4 linked regions of the Variovorax paradoxus genome follow. The protein of the gene in region 2 interacts with the protein of the main gene of each other region in a pairwise test. Links are inferred from orthologs where the notes say so. Each region holds a gene or a part of one and is shown on either strand. Other genes may lie near its edges.

Region 1 (3,729 bases), 3.1 Mb from region 2 along the record:
CGGACCATGCTCGACGACAACGCCTACGGGCTGTCGCGCCGTCGCGTGACGGTGTCGACCTCCGGCGTGGTGCCGATGATCGATCGCCTGGGCGCCGATTGCGCAGTGGCCATGGCCGTTTCGCTGCATGCGCCCAACGACGCGCTGCGCGACGACCTCGTGCCGCTGAATCGCAAGTACCCGATTGCAGAACTGCTCGAGGCTTGCAAGCGCTACCTCGTGCATGCGCCGCGCGACTTCATCACCTTCGAGTACTGCATGCTCGATGGCGTCAACGACCAGCCCGAGCATGCCCGCCAACTGATCGAGCTGGTGCGCACGCACGACGTGTCGTGCAAGTTCAACCTGATTCCTTTCAACCCGTTCCCGGCGTCGGGCCTTCTGCGTTCGCCGCAGCCTCGCGTGCTGGCATTCGCAAAGATGCTGAGCGAAGCCGGGATCGTGACCACCGTGCGCAAGACGCGCGGTGACGATATCGACGCCGCATGCGGACAACTCGCCGGCGACGTCAAGGACCGCACCCGTGCGGCCGAGCGCATGGCCCAGCGCCGCGCTGCAGAGCGACCCATCGTTTTGCATCCGGTTCGCAAGACCGCACCCCAGGAGCATTGACAGAATGAGCATGGCCTTTCCGATGACGACCGTGAATGCGCAGCGGCTGCTTGCCGTGGGCCTTGCCGGCGTCGCCGTGGCGTTACTGCTCTCGGGCTGCGTGAACACGCGGACCACCACAACCTCCTTGGCCGACAGCAGTTCGAGCAAGGGTAACGAGATCGTGACCGAATCGGACGAGAGTTCGCGGCAGCGCCGCGCTCGCCTTCGCATGGAGCTCGCGTCCGGCTACTTCGAGCAAGGGCAGACGACGGTCGCGCTCGACGAGATCAAGCAGGCGCTGGCCGCTGATCCGAACAATGCCGATGCTTACAACCTGCGTGGCCTGGTCTACATGCGACTGGACGACGCCGGCCTTGCGGAAGACAGTTTCCGTCGCGCCATCGCCATCAATCCGCGCGACGCCAATGCGCGCCACAACTACGGCTGGCTGCTGTGCCAGCAGAACCGCTTTGGCGACGCTGCCACGCAGTTCAACGAAGCGCTCGCCGTGCCGAGCTATGCCGACCGCGCCAAGACGCTCATGACCCAAGGCGTGTGCCAGCTCAAGGCGGGCCAGCGCGTCGAGGCCGAGCGCAGCCTCATGCAGGCGTACGAGATCGACGCCGGCAATCCGGTGGTCGGCTTCAATCTCGCATCGGTGCTCGCCCAACGCGAAGAGTGGTCGCGTGCGCAGTTCTACATTCGCCGCGTCAACAACAGTTCCGCAGCCAGTGCCGAAACGCTCTGGCTCGGCATCAGGATCGAACGAAAGCTCAACAACCGCGAGGCCGCTGCGCAGTTGGGAGGCCAGTTGCAACGACGTTTCCCCCAATCGCGGGAGGCATCAGCGTACGAGCGCGGGAATTTCAATGATTGATCGGGTTTCGGAGTTCGGCACTTCCGTGGCACAGCCGCTAGAGGAAGGCGACATCACGCACAAGACGGCCGGCGACCTGCTTCGCGAGGCGCGCGAAGCCCACGGATTGCACATCGAGATGGTGGCGGCCGCGTTGAAGGTGCCGCCGCAGAAGTTGCTTGCGCTCGAGGCGGACGACATCGCCTCGCTGCCCGATCCGGTCTTTGCGCGCGCATTGGCCAGCAGCGTGTGCCGCGCACTGCGCATCGATCCGGCGCCGGTGCTGGCCAAGCTGCCCACGACACAGAAGGTGTCGCTTGCGGAGGCCGACCGCACGCTCAAGACAAACATCTCCTCGGGCACGCCGCGCTGGAGCGGCAGCAGCAGCCGGTCGAGCGGCCTGCCTTCGCGTACGTTGCTCACCGTGGTCCTCCTGTTGCTGGTGGGGGCCGGCGCGCTCTTCTGGCTTCCGCAGTCGGTGTTCGACCAGATCGGCGCCTCGGTGTCACGCCTGACGGCTCGCAGCAGCGCCGACGCCGGCTCGGCCGCCAACGACCCTGCGGCAAGCGCCCCGTCGAGCTCTTCCGGCGTCGTGGCCGAAACCGTTCCCGCGCAGATCGTGGCGCCGAGCGGTCCTGTGAGCACGAATGCTCCGGCTGCACCCATGGCATCCGCCATACCCGGCGGCGCCGCTGCCACTGCTGCGGCCCCATTGGCAGCGGCTTCCGCGCCGGTGGCTCCAGTCGCTGGAGGCAGCCAGCAACTCGTCTTCGTTGCACGCGAGGAATGCTGGATCACCGTGACGGAAGCCGGCGGCAAGCAACTGCTACGCCGCAGCCTGAAGGCCGGCGAAACGGTCGGCCTGTCGGGTACGCTGCCGTTGTCGGTCGTGGTGGGCCGTGCGTCCAGCGTCGACGTGCAGGTTCGCGGACAACCTTTCGATCTGAAGCCTGTCACCAAGGGTGGCGGCGTGGCGCGTTTCGAGGTGAAGTGATGACGGACGACAGCCTTCCCGTGCCCATCGAATCGGCCGCGCCCAAGGCGCGACGCTCGCGCCAGGCCCGCGTGGTCTGGGGCCCGCGCGTGGTCACGGTCGGTGGCGACGCACCGGTGCGCGTGCAGTCGATGACCAACACCGATACGGTCGATGCCATCGGCACGGCCATCCAGGTGAAGGAGCTGGCCGTTGCGGGCTCCGAGATGGTCCGCATCACGGTCAATACGCCGGAAGCGGCGGCGCAGGTGCCGTACATCCGCGAGCAGCTCGATCGCATGGGCATCGACGTGCCGCTGGTCGGCGATTTCCACTACAACGGCCACCGGCTGCTGACCGACTACCCGGCTTGCGCGGAAGCGCTGAGCAAGTACCGCATCAACCCCGGCAACGTGGGCAAGGGCGACAAGAAGGACAAGCAGTTCGGCCAGATGATCGACGCGGCGATGCGCTGGAACAAGCCGGTGCGCATCGGCGTGAACTGGGGCAGCCTCGACCAGGAACTGCTCGCCAGCCTGATGGACGTCAACAGCGGCCGCGCCCAGCCCTGGGACGCCAAGCAGGTGATGTACGAGGCGCTCATCACCTCGGCCATCGAATCCGCCAGGCTGGCCGAGTCGATGGGCATGGATGGCAACCAGATCATCCTTTCGTGCAAGGTAAGCGGCGTGCAGGACCTGATTTCGGTCTACCGCGAACTGGCTCGCCGCTGCGACTACGCGCTGCATCTCGGCCTCACCGAGGCCGGCATGGGCACCAAGGGCACGGTGGCATCGGCCACGGCGCTGTCGATCCTGCTGCAGGAGGGCATCGGCGACACCATTCGCGTGTCGCTCACGCCGCAGCCGGGCGAGTCGCGCACGCAGGAGGTGGTGATCGCTTCCGAGATCCTGCAGGCGCTGGGCCTGCGCGTGTTCGTGCCGAGCGTCACCGCCTGTCCCGGATGCGGGCGCACCACCAGCACCACGTTCCAGGAACTGGCCAAGCAGATCGACGACTACCTGCGCATGCAGATGCCGGTCTGGCGCAAGAAGTATCCCGGCGTCGAAACGCTCAAGGTCGCGGTCATGGGCTGCATCGTCAACGGTCCCGGCGAGAGCAAGCACGCCGACATCGGCATCAGCCTGCCCGGCAACGGCGAGGCACCTGCCGCGCCGGTCTTCATCGACGGTGAAAAGGCGCTCACGCTGCGCGGCGACAATATCGCCAACGAGTTCCACCAGCTCGTCGAAACCTACATCGAAAAGCGCTTCGGCGGCGAACACGCTGTCGCGGCCTGATACCT
Region 2 (3,669 bases):
GAAGGCCGACAGCAGCAGCGCGCAGTCCTCGGCCGAGCGCGCCATCGGGCCGGCCTGGTCGAGGCTCGAGGCAAAGGCCACCATGCCGTAGCGCGAGGCGCGGCCATAGGTCGGCTTGATGCCGGTCACGCCGCAGAACGAAGCGGGCTGGCGGATCGAGCCGCCGGTGTCGGTGCCGGTGGCCGCGGGGGCCAGGCGCGCGGCAACGGCGGCCGCGCTGGCGCCCGACGAGCCGCCCGGAATGCGCTCGCGGTTCCAGGGATTGCGCACCGGCACGGCCTTGTCGTGGCCGACTGCGGGCACGGCGACGTTCTCGTTGGCCGAGCCCATCGCGAACTCGTCGCAGCTCAGCTTGCCCAGCGTGACGGCGCCGGCCTCGGCCAGGCGCTTCACCACGGTCGCGTCGAATGGCGAGCGGTAGCCCGCGAGCATCTTCGAGCCGGCTGTTGTGGCGAAATCGGTGGTGACGAAGATGTCCTTGTGCGCGATCGGCACGCCGGCCAGTGCCGGGGCGTTGCCCGCGGCGATCAGCGCGTCGGCGGCGCGGGCCTGGGCCAGCGTGGCTTCTTCGTTCACGTCGACGAAGGTGCCGAGCGACTCGTGGGCCTTCATGCGGCCCAGGAAAGCCTGCGAAGCCTCGACGGCCGAGACCTTGCGCTCGGCCAGTGCCTTGGCCAGCGCGACCACGCTCAATTGGTGCAATTCACCGCTGCTCATCATTCGATCACCTTGGGCACGAGGAACAGGCCGGCTTCGACGGCCGGGGCGCTCTTCTGGTTGGCTTCGCGGTTGTCGGGTTCGCTCACCACGTCGTCGCGCAGGCGCAGCGTGATGTCTTCGAGGGCGGCCACGGGATGGGCCAGCGGCTCGACACCGGAGGTGTCCACGGAACGCATGCGTTCGACCAGGTCGAAGAAGCCGTTGATCTGGCTGAGCATGCGCTCGCTTTCGTCAGGAGCGAGCTGCAGCCTCGCCAGCGAGGCGATGCGCGCAATATCGGAAGCGGAAAGTGACATAGAACGGAACGGCCCAAAAAAGCGGGGGGAATCGCACGCCGAAGCGGGTGCTAATACAGGAATCAGAGGGGATTCGGGTATTATCCCGCCTTTGCCGCAACCCCCGCGAACGCGCCGGCTTTTGCGCCAAAAACGATCAATCCACCCCGTCAAACGACTCAAAAAATAGAGCGACGACCTGCCGATGCGCAGGCCGTGCTCAGAGGATTCCGCACATGTTTGGAGCTTTCCGTCGGTACTTCTCCACCGACCTTGCGATCGACCTCGGCACCGCCAACACCCTCATATTCGCCCGCAACAAGGGCATCGTGCTGGACGAGCCCTCCGTCGTCGCGATCCGCCACGAAGGCGGCCCGCACGGCAAGAAGGTGATCCAGGCCGTCGGCCGCGAGGCCAAGGCCATGCTGGGCAAGGTGCCCGGCAACATCGAGGCGATCCGCCCGATGAAGGACGGCGTCATTGCAGACTTCGTGATCACCGAGCAGATGATCAAGCAGTTCATCAAGATGGTGCACCCGCGCACGCTGCTCACGCCGAGCCCCCGCATCATCATCTGCGTGCCCTGCGGCTCCACTCAGGTCGAGCGCCGCGCCATCAAGGACGCGGCCGAGGCCGCAGGCGCCACGTCGGTCTACCTCATCGAGGAACCCATGGCGGCAGCCATCGGCGCCGGCCTGCCCGTCAGCGAAGCCTCGGGCTCGATGGTGGTCGACATCGGCGGCGGCACCACCGAGGTGGGCGTCATCTCGCTGGGCGGCATGGTCTACAAGGGCTCGGTCCGCGTGGGCGGCGACCGCTTCGACGAAGCCATCATCAACTACATCCGCCGCAACTACGGCATGCTGATCGGCGAGCCGACGGCCGAAGTCATCAAGAAGAACATCGGCTCGGCCTTCCCGGGCTCCGAAGTCAAGGAAATGGAAGTCAAGGGCCGCAACCTTTCCGAAGGCGTGCCGCGCAGCTTCACCATCAGCAGCAACGAAGTGCTGGAAGCCCTGACCGATCCGCTCAACAACATCGTCTCGGCCGTGAAGAACGCGCTCGAGCAGACCCCTCCCGAACTGGGCGCCGACATCGCCGAGCGCGGCATGATGCTGACCGGCGGCGGTGCGCTGCTGCGCGACCTCGACCGCCTGCTGGCCGAGGAAACCGGCCTGCCGGTGCTGGTCGCCGAAGATCCGCTGACCTGCGTGGTGCGCGGCTGCGGCATCGCTCTCGAGCGCATGGACCGTCTCGGCAGCATCTTCACGAGCGAATAACCAAGGTACACCCCCAGGCTTCGCGCACTTCGCGTCGTTGCGCCAATCCCCTGCCCAGGGCAATGCCCGCGGCCCGGCAAAGCCGGTTCCGCGGTATTCCTGGCAATGGATCGTGTGTTAATTTCCTGCGTTGCAAGTCGCGCACGGCGCGGTGAAAACTAGGCTAGGCCGAATTCATGCCTCTGGGCACGCTCGATCGCACAGCGCCACCCCTGTTCAACCAGGGGCAGTCGGCGCTCAGCAAGCTGATCTTCTTCGGCGCATTGGCCCTGTTCCTCATGGTGGCGGACGCCCGCTTCCACATCGTTCAGCCGATCCGCGCGGCCTTCGGCGCCGTGCTGTACCCGGTGCAATGGGTGGCGCTGAAACCGGTGCAGGTGGTGCTCGGTGGCGGGCGCTATCTCGAAGACCTGCAGACCGCGCAGCGCAACGAGGAAGACGCCCGCAAGGCACTCATGATGCAGGCCGAACGCGCCGCCCAGGCCGACACGCTGGCGCAGGACAACGCCCGACTGCGCGAGTTGCTCGAGCTGCGCCAGACCACTACCACGCCGGGCCGCGCCGCCGAGGTGCTCTATGACGCGGCCGACCCCTACACCCGCAAGATCGTCGTCGACCAGGGGCTCGCCCAGGGCATACAGCCCGGCTCGCCGGTGATCGATTCGCGCGGCGTGCTCGGCCAGGTCACCCAGGTGCTGCCCTTCACGAGCGAGGTCACGCTCGTGATCGACCGAGACCTGTCCATTCCCGTGCAGAACACCCGTACGGGCGTGCGCAGCGTGGCCTTCGGCGATGCCTCGGCCCACGGCGGCGGGCTGGAGCTGCGCTTCATGGCCGCCAACGCCGACCTGCAGGAGGGCGACCTGCTTTCCACCAGCGGTGTCGACGGCATCTACCCCGCCGGCCTGCCGGTGGCGAAGATCGAGCGCATCGAACGCCGCGCCGATTCGGCCTTCGCGCGCATCTACTGCGTGCCGCTGGCCCACGTGACCGCTGCGCGCTACGTGCTGGTGCTCGCACCCACGGGCAATCCGGCCGCGCCGCCGCCGCCCGCACCGGCTGCCGCGCCGCGCAAGCGGCCCGAGGGCAAGCCCGGGGCCGGCAAGAACGAGAAGAAGCCGGGAGAGCGCCGTTGATCAAGCGTCCAGGCCAGCAGCAGCTGCTGCTGCCCGTCAGCCCCTTCTTCATGTGGACGAGCCTGGTGGCGGCATTGCTCGTCAACATGATTCCCATCGGCCGTGCGGTCTGGATGCCCGACCTGCTGGCGCTGGTGATCGTGTTCTGGGGCGTGCACCAGCCCGCGCGCGTGGGCATCGGCGCGGCCTTCGTCTTCGGCCTGTGCATGGACGTGCACCAGTCGTCGATGCTCGGCCAGCATGCGCTGTCCTACACCA
Region 3 (3,562 bases), 750 kb from region 2 along the record:
GTCTCGCGCGATGCCCCAGCCATTCGCGTTGTCGTCGGAGGCCGAGCCGTCGAGCCGGACACCGGCCGCGAACGTATCGATGTCGTCACCGTCCGGATCGGGCGCATCCTGCACGCCGAACGGATTGCGGGTGGGTGGGGTGGATGTGCTCATGGCGCCATCGTGCGCGGCGCGGTGCCATGCGGCATGCCGTTTCCGGACATGCGACCGGCGATGCAAACTAGGCGATGCGCTCGGCGATCAGCACCGCGAAGAAGCCGAATGCCGCAAGCAGCGTCCACTTCAGCACGATCCAGCCCAGGCGCCGGTACTTGACCTGCCCGGTGCCCGCATAGAACGCGAAGCACACGCCGGCCACCAGCAGGAGCAGCAGGATGGCCCAGCGGAAAAGGAGCATCGTGGAGGCGAGGCCTACCAGGCCCGCGCGACTTCGCCGAAACCGCGCGGCGCGCGCTTCTCGTCCTCGAAGGTCACGACTTCGTAGGCATCGCTGTGCGAGAGCAGTTCGCGCAGCAGCTTGTTGTTGAGCGCATGGCCCGAGCGGAACGCGGTGTACGCGGCCAGCAGCGGCTTGCCGATGATGTACAGGTCGCCCATGGCGTCGAGGATCTTGTGCTTCACGAACTCGTCGTCGTAGCGCAGACCGCCGGCATTGAGCACCTTGGTGTCGTCCATCACGATGGCGTTGTCGAGGCCGCCGCCGAGCGCGAGGCCCTTGCTGCGCATGTACTCGACCTCCTTGGTGAAGCCGAATGTGCGTGCACGCGCGATGTCGCGGCTGTAGGAGCCGGTTCCCAGGTCGAACTCGACGCGCTGGCCGGTGGAGTTCACCACGCGGTGGTCGAAGTCGATCTCGAAGCTGAGCTTGTAGCCGTGGTACGGCTCCAGGCTCGCCCACTTCTCGTTGGCGCCCTCGCCTTCGCGCACCTCGACCTTGCGGGTCACGCGGATGAAGCGGCGCGGCGCCTTCTGCAGCGCGATGCCCGCGCTCTGCAGCAGGAACACGAAGGACGAGGCCGACCCGTCGAGGATCGGCACTTCGTCGGCCGTGATGTCGATGTAGAGGTTGTCGATGCCCAGGCCCGCGCAGGCAGACATGATGTGCTCGACGGTCTGCACCTTCGCGCCGCCGGTGGAGACCGTGGACGCCAGGCGCGTGTCGGTGACCGACTCGGCCGTCATGCGGATGTCGACCGGTTCCGGCAGGTCGACGCGCCGGAACACGATGCCCGTGTCGGCCGGAGCCGGTCGCAGCGTCAGCTCCACGCGCTGGCCGCTGTGAAGCCCCACGCCCACGGCGCGGCTGATCGACTTGAGGGTTCGTTGTTGCAGCACGCCCGCGATTTTAGGCGCGTGCCGGGCATGACGCCCTATGCCCCTGGCTATGGCACCGATAGACATGGGTTCTATGAAAAGCCCCCGCGGTGGACGCAAAGGGCACGAAGTGAACGCAGCGTGTAGAGCCAGCGGAAGTCCCTTTCAGGTCTTCCCGAACCCCTTGCGAACCCTCGTGCCCTCTGCGTACGCAGGCCTCTTCGCGAGACACCGCGGAACCGGCTCTGCCGGGCCGCAGGTGTCGCCCCCGGCAGGGGGTTGGCGAAGCGACACGAAGTGCGCGCAGCCTGGGGGCGAGCCAGTATCAGTCGGCCTGGCGGCGCAGGAAGGCCGGGATCTCGAAGTCGTCCATGCCGCCCGAGGACAGCGCGTCCACCTTCGCGGCGGCCATCGTGCGGTTCGTGCGCCACACGCTGGGGACGGCCATGCCGTCGTAGTTGGGCTGGCTGCCGCCGCCCACGCCGGCGTGACCCACGCCACCGAGCGTCGGCACGGTGAACGGGATGTTGTCGGTGCCGGTGCGGATCACTTCGAGCGTCGGTGCCTGGCGGCGTGCATCGGCACGCGACAGGCCCGTGGCCACCACGGTCACGCGCATCTCGTCGCCCAGGCTGTCGTCATAGGCGGCGCCGTAGATCACGTGCGCGTCCGGCGAAGCGTAGGCGCGGATGGTGTTCATCGCCAGCTTCGATTCGTTCAGCTTCAGCGAGCCCTTCGATGCAGTCACCAGCACCAGCACGCCCTTGGCGCCCGAGAGGTCGATGCCTTCGAGCAGCGGGCAGGCCACGGCCTGTTCCGCGGCGATGCGCGCACGGTCCGGGCCTGCAGCGGCTGCCGTGCCCATCATGGCCTTGCCGGGTTCGCCCATTACGGTGCGCACGTCTTCGAAGTCGACGTTCACGCCGCCGTACTCGTTGATGATTTCCGAGATGCCGCCCACGGCGTTTTTCAGCACGTCGTTGGCTTGCGCGAAGGCTTCGTCCTGCGTGACGTCCTCGCCCAGCACGTCGAGCAGCTTCTCGTTGAGCACCACGATGAGCGAGTCGACGTTGGCTTCGAGCTCGGTCAGGCCGGCGTCGGCATTGGTCATGCGACGGCCGCCTTCCCAGTCGAAGGGCTTGGTGACCACGCCCACGGTAAGGATGCCCATTTCCTTCGCCACGCGCGCGATCACGGGTGCAGCGCCGGTGCCGGTGCCGCCGCCCATGCCGGCCGTGATGAACAGCATGTGCGCGCCGTCGATGGCCGCGCGGATGTCGTCCACCGCGAGCTCGGCCGCTTCACGGCCCTTGTCGGGCTTGCTGCCGGCGCCCAGGCCGCTGGTGCCGAGCTGGATGATCTTGTGCGCGTTGCTGCGTTGCAGTGCCTGCGCGTCGGTGTTCGCGCAGACGAACTGAACGCCCTGCACGCCGCGCTCCATCATGTGGGCGACTGCATTGCCGCCGCCACCGCCAACACCGATCACCTTGATCTGCGTGCCCTGATTGAACTCTTCGACTTCGATCATTTCGATGGTCATTCTTAACTCCTTGAATCTTGCAGTTGCCGTTTTGTATCTGTGAATATTTTTGCCGTGACGAGATCAACGATGCGCACGTCAGGATGGTGGACCTGTTCGTCGCCATCGCTCGTTGAAATGCATGGGTGGACTGCCACGCGCGAGCCACAGTGGAGACTTGATCATCGTCAGAAATTCCCCACGATGAAGTCCTTGAAACGTCCGAATGCAGTCTTTACCGACCCATTCTTCTGTGCGACCTTGAAGCCGCGCATGCGTGCGAAGCGAGCCTCTTCGAGAAGGCCCATGACTGTAGCGGCGCGAGGCTGTGCAACCATGTCGGACAACGCGCTGGAATACTTCGGGATGCCTCTTCGCACGGGCTTCAGGAAGATGTCCTCGCCGAGCTCGACCATGCCGGGCATCACCGCGCTGCCGCCAGTGAGCACCACGCCCGACGAAAGCACTTCCTCATAGCCCGACTCGCGCACCACCTGCTGCACGAGCGAAAAGATTTCCTCGATGCGCGGCTCGATCACGCCCGCCAGAGCCTGCTTGCTCAGCATGCGCGGGCCGCGGTCGCCCAGGCCGGGCACCTCGACCTGCGTGTCGGGGTCGGCCAGCAGCTGCTTGGCATAGCCGTTCTCGACCTTGATGTCTTCTGCATCCTTGGTGGGCGTGCGCAGCGCCATTGCGATGTCGCTCGTGATGAGATCGCCCGCGATCGGG
Region 4 (3,571 bases), 750 kb from region 2 along the record:
GGCCGACGGCCTGCCGACGCCCAAGTACGTGCGCCTGGCGTTCGACCAGCAAAGCCGCGAGCAGGTCATGGCCGTGCCCGACGTGCTCGGCCTGCCGCTGATCGTGAAGCCGCCGCGCGAGGGTTCCTCCATCGGCGTGACCAAGGTCGAGGGCTACTCGCAGATGCAGGACGCGGTGACGCTGTCGGCGAAGTACGACGCCGACGTGCTGTGCGAGGAATTCATCGAAGGCGAGGAAGTGACCTGCGCTGTGCTCGGCCAGGGGCTGGACGCGCGCGCGCTGCCGGTGGTGCGCATCAGCGCGCCCGAGGGCGCCTACGACTACCAGAACAAGTACTTCACCGACGACGTGAAGTACCAGTGCCCGAGCGGCCTGCCCGAGGCCGAGGAGCACGAGATCCAGCGCATCGCGCTGGCTGCGTACCGCACGCTCGGCTGCCGCGGCTGGGGCCGCGCCGACGTGATGATCCGCGCAAGCGACCGCAAGCCCTTCCTGCTGGAGATGAACACCTCGCCGGGCATGACCAGCCATTCGTTGGTGCCGATGTCCGCGCGCGCCGCGGGCATCCCCTACGAGGAGCTGTGCGTGCGCGTGCTGGCATCGGCGTCGCTCGACGCCACGGGAGGCTCGCGATAGCCATGGCCGACAGCATCCCCGCGCCCTTCGACGTCAAGCTCATGAACATCGTCGCGAACATCGCCTTCGCGATGGTGGCGCTCATGCTGCTGGCGGCGGGCGCCTGGTGGGTGCTGCGCCAGCCGTTCTTCCCCATCGGCGGCATCAAGGTGGACGGCGAGGTGACGCACAACAACGCCGTCACGCTGCGTGCCAACGTGGCGCCGCAGCTCAAGGGCAACTTCTTCACCATCGACCTGGCGCGCGCGCGCGCGGCCTTCGAGTCGGTGCCTTGGGTGCGCAGCGCCGTGGTGCGCCGCGAGTTTCCGAACCGGCTGCATGTGACGCTGACCGAGCAGGTGCCCGTGGCCACATGGGGCGACGACGCGGGCTCGAAGCTGATCAACGGTTTCGGCGACGTGTTCGAGGCCAACGTGGCCGAGGTGGACGACAACCTGCCGCGCCTGGACGGACCGATCGAGCAGGCCGGTCAGGTGCTGGGCATGTACCGCGTGCTGCAGCCGCAGTTCCAGCCCTACGACCTGGGCATCGACGAGCTCACGCTGTCGAGCCGTGGCAGCTGGAAGGTGGTGCTCGACAGCGGTGCCGAGATCGAACTGGGCCGCGGCCAGAGCGAAGAGGTGACCGCCCGGCTGCAACGGTTCCTGAAGACCGTGACCCAGGTCGCGGGCCAGTACCGCCGCACGGTGGCGGATGTCGAGGGCGCGGACCTGCGCCACAACGACGCGTATGCATTGCGGCTGCGCGGCGTCACCACGGTCTCGCCAGAGGCCCCAAGAAAAATCAAGTAGCGAATACCGAGGAATCGAGGACATATCAATGCCCAAAGAATACAAAGACCTGGTCGTAGGACTCGACATCGGCACCGCCAAAGTCATGGTGGTGGTGGCCGAGGTGCTGCCCGGCGGCGAGCTCAAGCTGGCCGGCCTCGGCATCGCGCCGAGCAACGGGTTGAAGCGTGGCGTGGTGGTGAACATCGATGCCACGGTGCAGAGCATCCAGCAGGCGCTGAAGGAGGCCGAGCTGATGGCCGACTGCAAGATCAGCCGCGTCTACACCGGCATCACCGGCAGCCACATCCGCGGCATCAACTCGAGCGGCATGGTGGCCGTGAAGGACAAGGAAGTGACGCCCGCCGACGTGGCGCGCGTGGTGGAGACGGCGCGCGCCATCAACATCTCGAGCGACCAGCGGCTGCTGCTCGTGGAGCCGCAGGAGTTCGTGATCGACGGCCAGGACGTGAAGGAGCCGATCGGCATGAGCGGCATGCGCCTTGAAGCCAAGGTGCACATCGTGACCGGCGCGCAGAGCGCGGCCGAGAACATCATCAAGTGCGTGCGCCGCTGCGGCCTCGAGGTCGACCAACTCATGCTCAACCCGCTGGCCTCGAGCCAGGCGGTGCTGACGGAAGACGAGCGCGAGCTCGGCGTGGTGCTGGTGGACATCGGCGCCGGCACGACCGACGTGGCGATCTTCACCAACGGCGCGATCCGCCACACGGCGGTGATCCCGATCGCGGGCGATCTCATCACGAGCGACATCGCAATGGCGCTGCGCACGCCCACCAAGGATGCAGAAGACATCAAGGTCGAGAACGGCTATGCCAAGCAGCTGCTGGCCGACCCCGACACGCAGGTCGAGGTGCCCGGCCTGGGCGACCGCGGCCCGCGCATGCTGAGCAAGCAGGCTCTGGCGGGCGTGATCGAGCCGCGCATCGAGGAAATCTTTTCGCTCGTGCAGCAGGTGGTGCGCGAGTCGGGCTATGAGGAAGTGCTTTCGTCGGGCGTGGTGCTCACTGGCGGCAGCGCGGTGATGCCCGGCATGGTCGAGCTCGGCGAGGACATCTTCCTGAAGCCCGTGCGAAGAGGCATCCCGAAGTATTCCAGCGCGTTGTCCGACATGGTTGCACAGCCTCGCGCCGCTACAGTCATGGGCCTTCTCGAAGAGGCTCGCTTCGCACGCATGCGCGGCTTCAAGGTCGCACAGAAGAATGGGTCGGTAAAGACTGCATTCGGACGTTTCAAGGACTTCATCGTGGGGAATTTCTGACGATGATCAAGTCTCCACTGTGGCTCGCGCGTGGCAGTCCACCCATGCATTTCAACGAGCGATGGCGACGAACAGGTCCACCATCCTGACGTGCGCATCGTTGATCTCGTCACGGCAAAAATATTCACAGATACAAAACGGCAACTGCAAGATTCAAGGAGTTAAGAATGACCATCGAAATGATCGAAGTCGAAGAGTTCAATCAGGGCACGCAGATCAAGGTGATCGGTGTTGGCGGTGGCGGCGGCAATGCAGTCGCCCACATGATGGAGCGCGGCGTGCAGGGCGTTCAGTTCGTCTGCGCGAACACCGACGCGCAGGCACTGCAACGCAGCAACGCGCACAAGATCATCCAGCTCGGCACCAGCGGCCTGGGCGCCGGCAGCAAGCCCGACAAGGGCCGTGAAGCGGCCGAGCTCGCGGTGGACGACATCCGCGCGGCCATCGACGGCGCGCACATGCTGTTCATCACGGCCGGCATGGGCGGCGGCACCGGCACCGGCGCTGCACCCGTGATCGCGCGCGTGGCGAAGGAAATGGGCATCCTTACCGTGGGCGTGGTCACCAAGCCCTTCGACTGGGAAGGCGGCCGTCGCATGACCAATGCCGACGCCGGCCTGACCGAGCTCGAAGCCAACGTCGACTCGCTCATCGTGGTGCTCAACGAGAAGCTGCTCGACGTGCTGGGCGAGGACGTCACGCAGGACGAAGCCTTCGCGCAAGCCAACGACGTGCTGAAAAACGCCGTGGGCGGCATCTCGGAAATCATCAACGAGTACGGCGGCGTGAACGTCGACTTCGAAGACGTGCGCACCGTAATGGGCGAACCCGGCAAGGCCATGATGGGCACGGCAGCCGCTGCAGGCCCGGACCGTGCGCGCATCG

Evidence for each region.
Region 1: the proteins of AACL56_RS04245 (region 2) and AACL56_RS18400 interact in binary tests that used the Escherichia coli proteins (3 or more experiments, as listed by UniProt). The link is inferred for Variovorax paradoxus from one-to-one orthologs.
Region 3: the proteins of AACL56_RS04245 (region 2) and ftsZ interact in binary tests that used the Escherichia coli proteins (3 or more experiments, as listed by UniProt). The link is inferred for Variovorax paradoxus from one-to-one orthologs.
Region 4: the proteins of AACL56_RS04245 (region 2) and ftsA interact in binary tests that used the Escherichia coli proteins (3 or more experiments, as listed by UniProt). The link is inferred for Variovorax paradoxus from one-to-one orthologs.

The regions. Positions count from the first base shown.
Region 1 is NZ_LR743507.1:3,953,441-3,957,169, reverse strand. The notes cover bases 472-3,453. They hold AACL56_RS18400 (helix-turn-helix domain-containing protein), read left to right. Parts: upstream 472-1,463; coding sequence 1,464-2,444; downstream 2,445-3,453. Other genes in these bases: ispG (flavodoxin-dependent (E)-4-hydroxy-3-methylbut-2-enyl-diphosphate synthase), read left to right, coding at 2,444-3,453; pilW (type IV pilus biogenesis/stability protein PilW), read left to right, coding at 617-1,471; rlmN (23S rRNA (adenine(2503)-C(2))-methyltransferase RlmN), read left to right, coding at 472-612. Also shown: more of rlmN, read left to right, coding at 1-471; more of ispG, read left to right, coding at 3,454-3,724.
Region 2 is NZ_LR743507.1:900,398-904,066, forward strand. Bases 332-3,253 are described here. They hold AACL56_RS04245 (rod shape-determining protein), read left to right. Parts: upstream 332-1,231; coding sequence 1,232-2,275; downstream 2,276-3,253. Other genes in these bases: gatA (Asp-tRNA(Asn)/Glu-tRNA(Gln) amidotransferase subunit GatA), read right to left, coding at 332-717; gatC (Asp-tRNA(Asn)/Glu-tRNA(Gln) amidotransferase subunit GatC), read right to left, coding at 717-1,016; mreC (rod shape-determining protein MreC), read left to right, coding at 2,452-3,253. Outside these bases: more of gatA, read right to left, coding at 1-331; more of mreC, read left to right, coding at 3,254-3,411; rod shape-determining protein MreD, read left to right, coding at 3,408-3,669. UniProt on the Escherichia coli protein: Forms membrane-associated dynamic filaments that are essential for cell shape determination. Acts by regulating cell wall synthesis and cell elongation, and thus cell shape.
Region 3 is NZ_LR743507.1:1,653,189-1,656,750, reverse strand. What follows is about bases 748-3,562. They hold ftsZ (cell division protein FtsZ), read right to left. Parts: upstream 2,855-3,562; coding sequence 1,640-2,854; downstream 748-1,639. Other genes in these bases: ftsA (cell division protein FtsA), read right to left, coding at 3,022-3,562; lpxC (UDP-3-O-acyl-N-acetylglucosamine deacetylase), read right to left, coding at 748-1,335. Also shown: AACL56_RS07400 (hypothetical protein), read right to left, coding at 1-153; AACL56_RS07395 (hypothetical protein), read right to left, coding at 221-397; more of lpxC, read right to left, coding at 412-747. UniProt on the Escherichia coli protein: Essential cell division protein that forms a contractile ring structure (Z ring) at the future cell division site. The regulation of the ring assembly controls the timing and the location of cell division.
Region 4 is NZ_LR743507.1:1,651,044-1,654,614, forward strand. Bases 748-3,571 are described here. They hold ftsA (cell division protein FtsA), read left to right. Parts: upstream 748-1,456; coding sequence 1,457-2,686; downstream 2,687-3,571. Other genes in these bases: AACL56_RS07375 (cell division protein FtsQ/DivIB), read left to right, coding at 748-1,428; ftsZ (cell division protein FtsZ), read left to right, coding at 2,854-3,571. In the rest of the region: AACL56_RS07370 (D-alanine--D-alanine ligase), read left to right, coding at 1-637; more of AACL56_RS07375, read left to right, coding at 640-747. UniProt on the Escherichia coli protein: Essential cell division protein that assists in the assembly of the Z ring. May serve as the principal membrane anchor for the Z ring.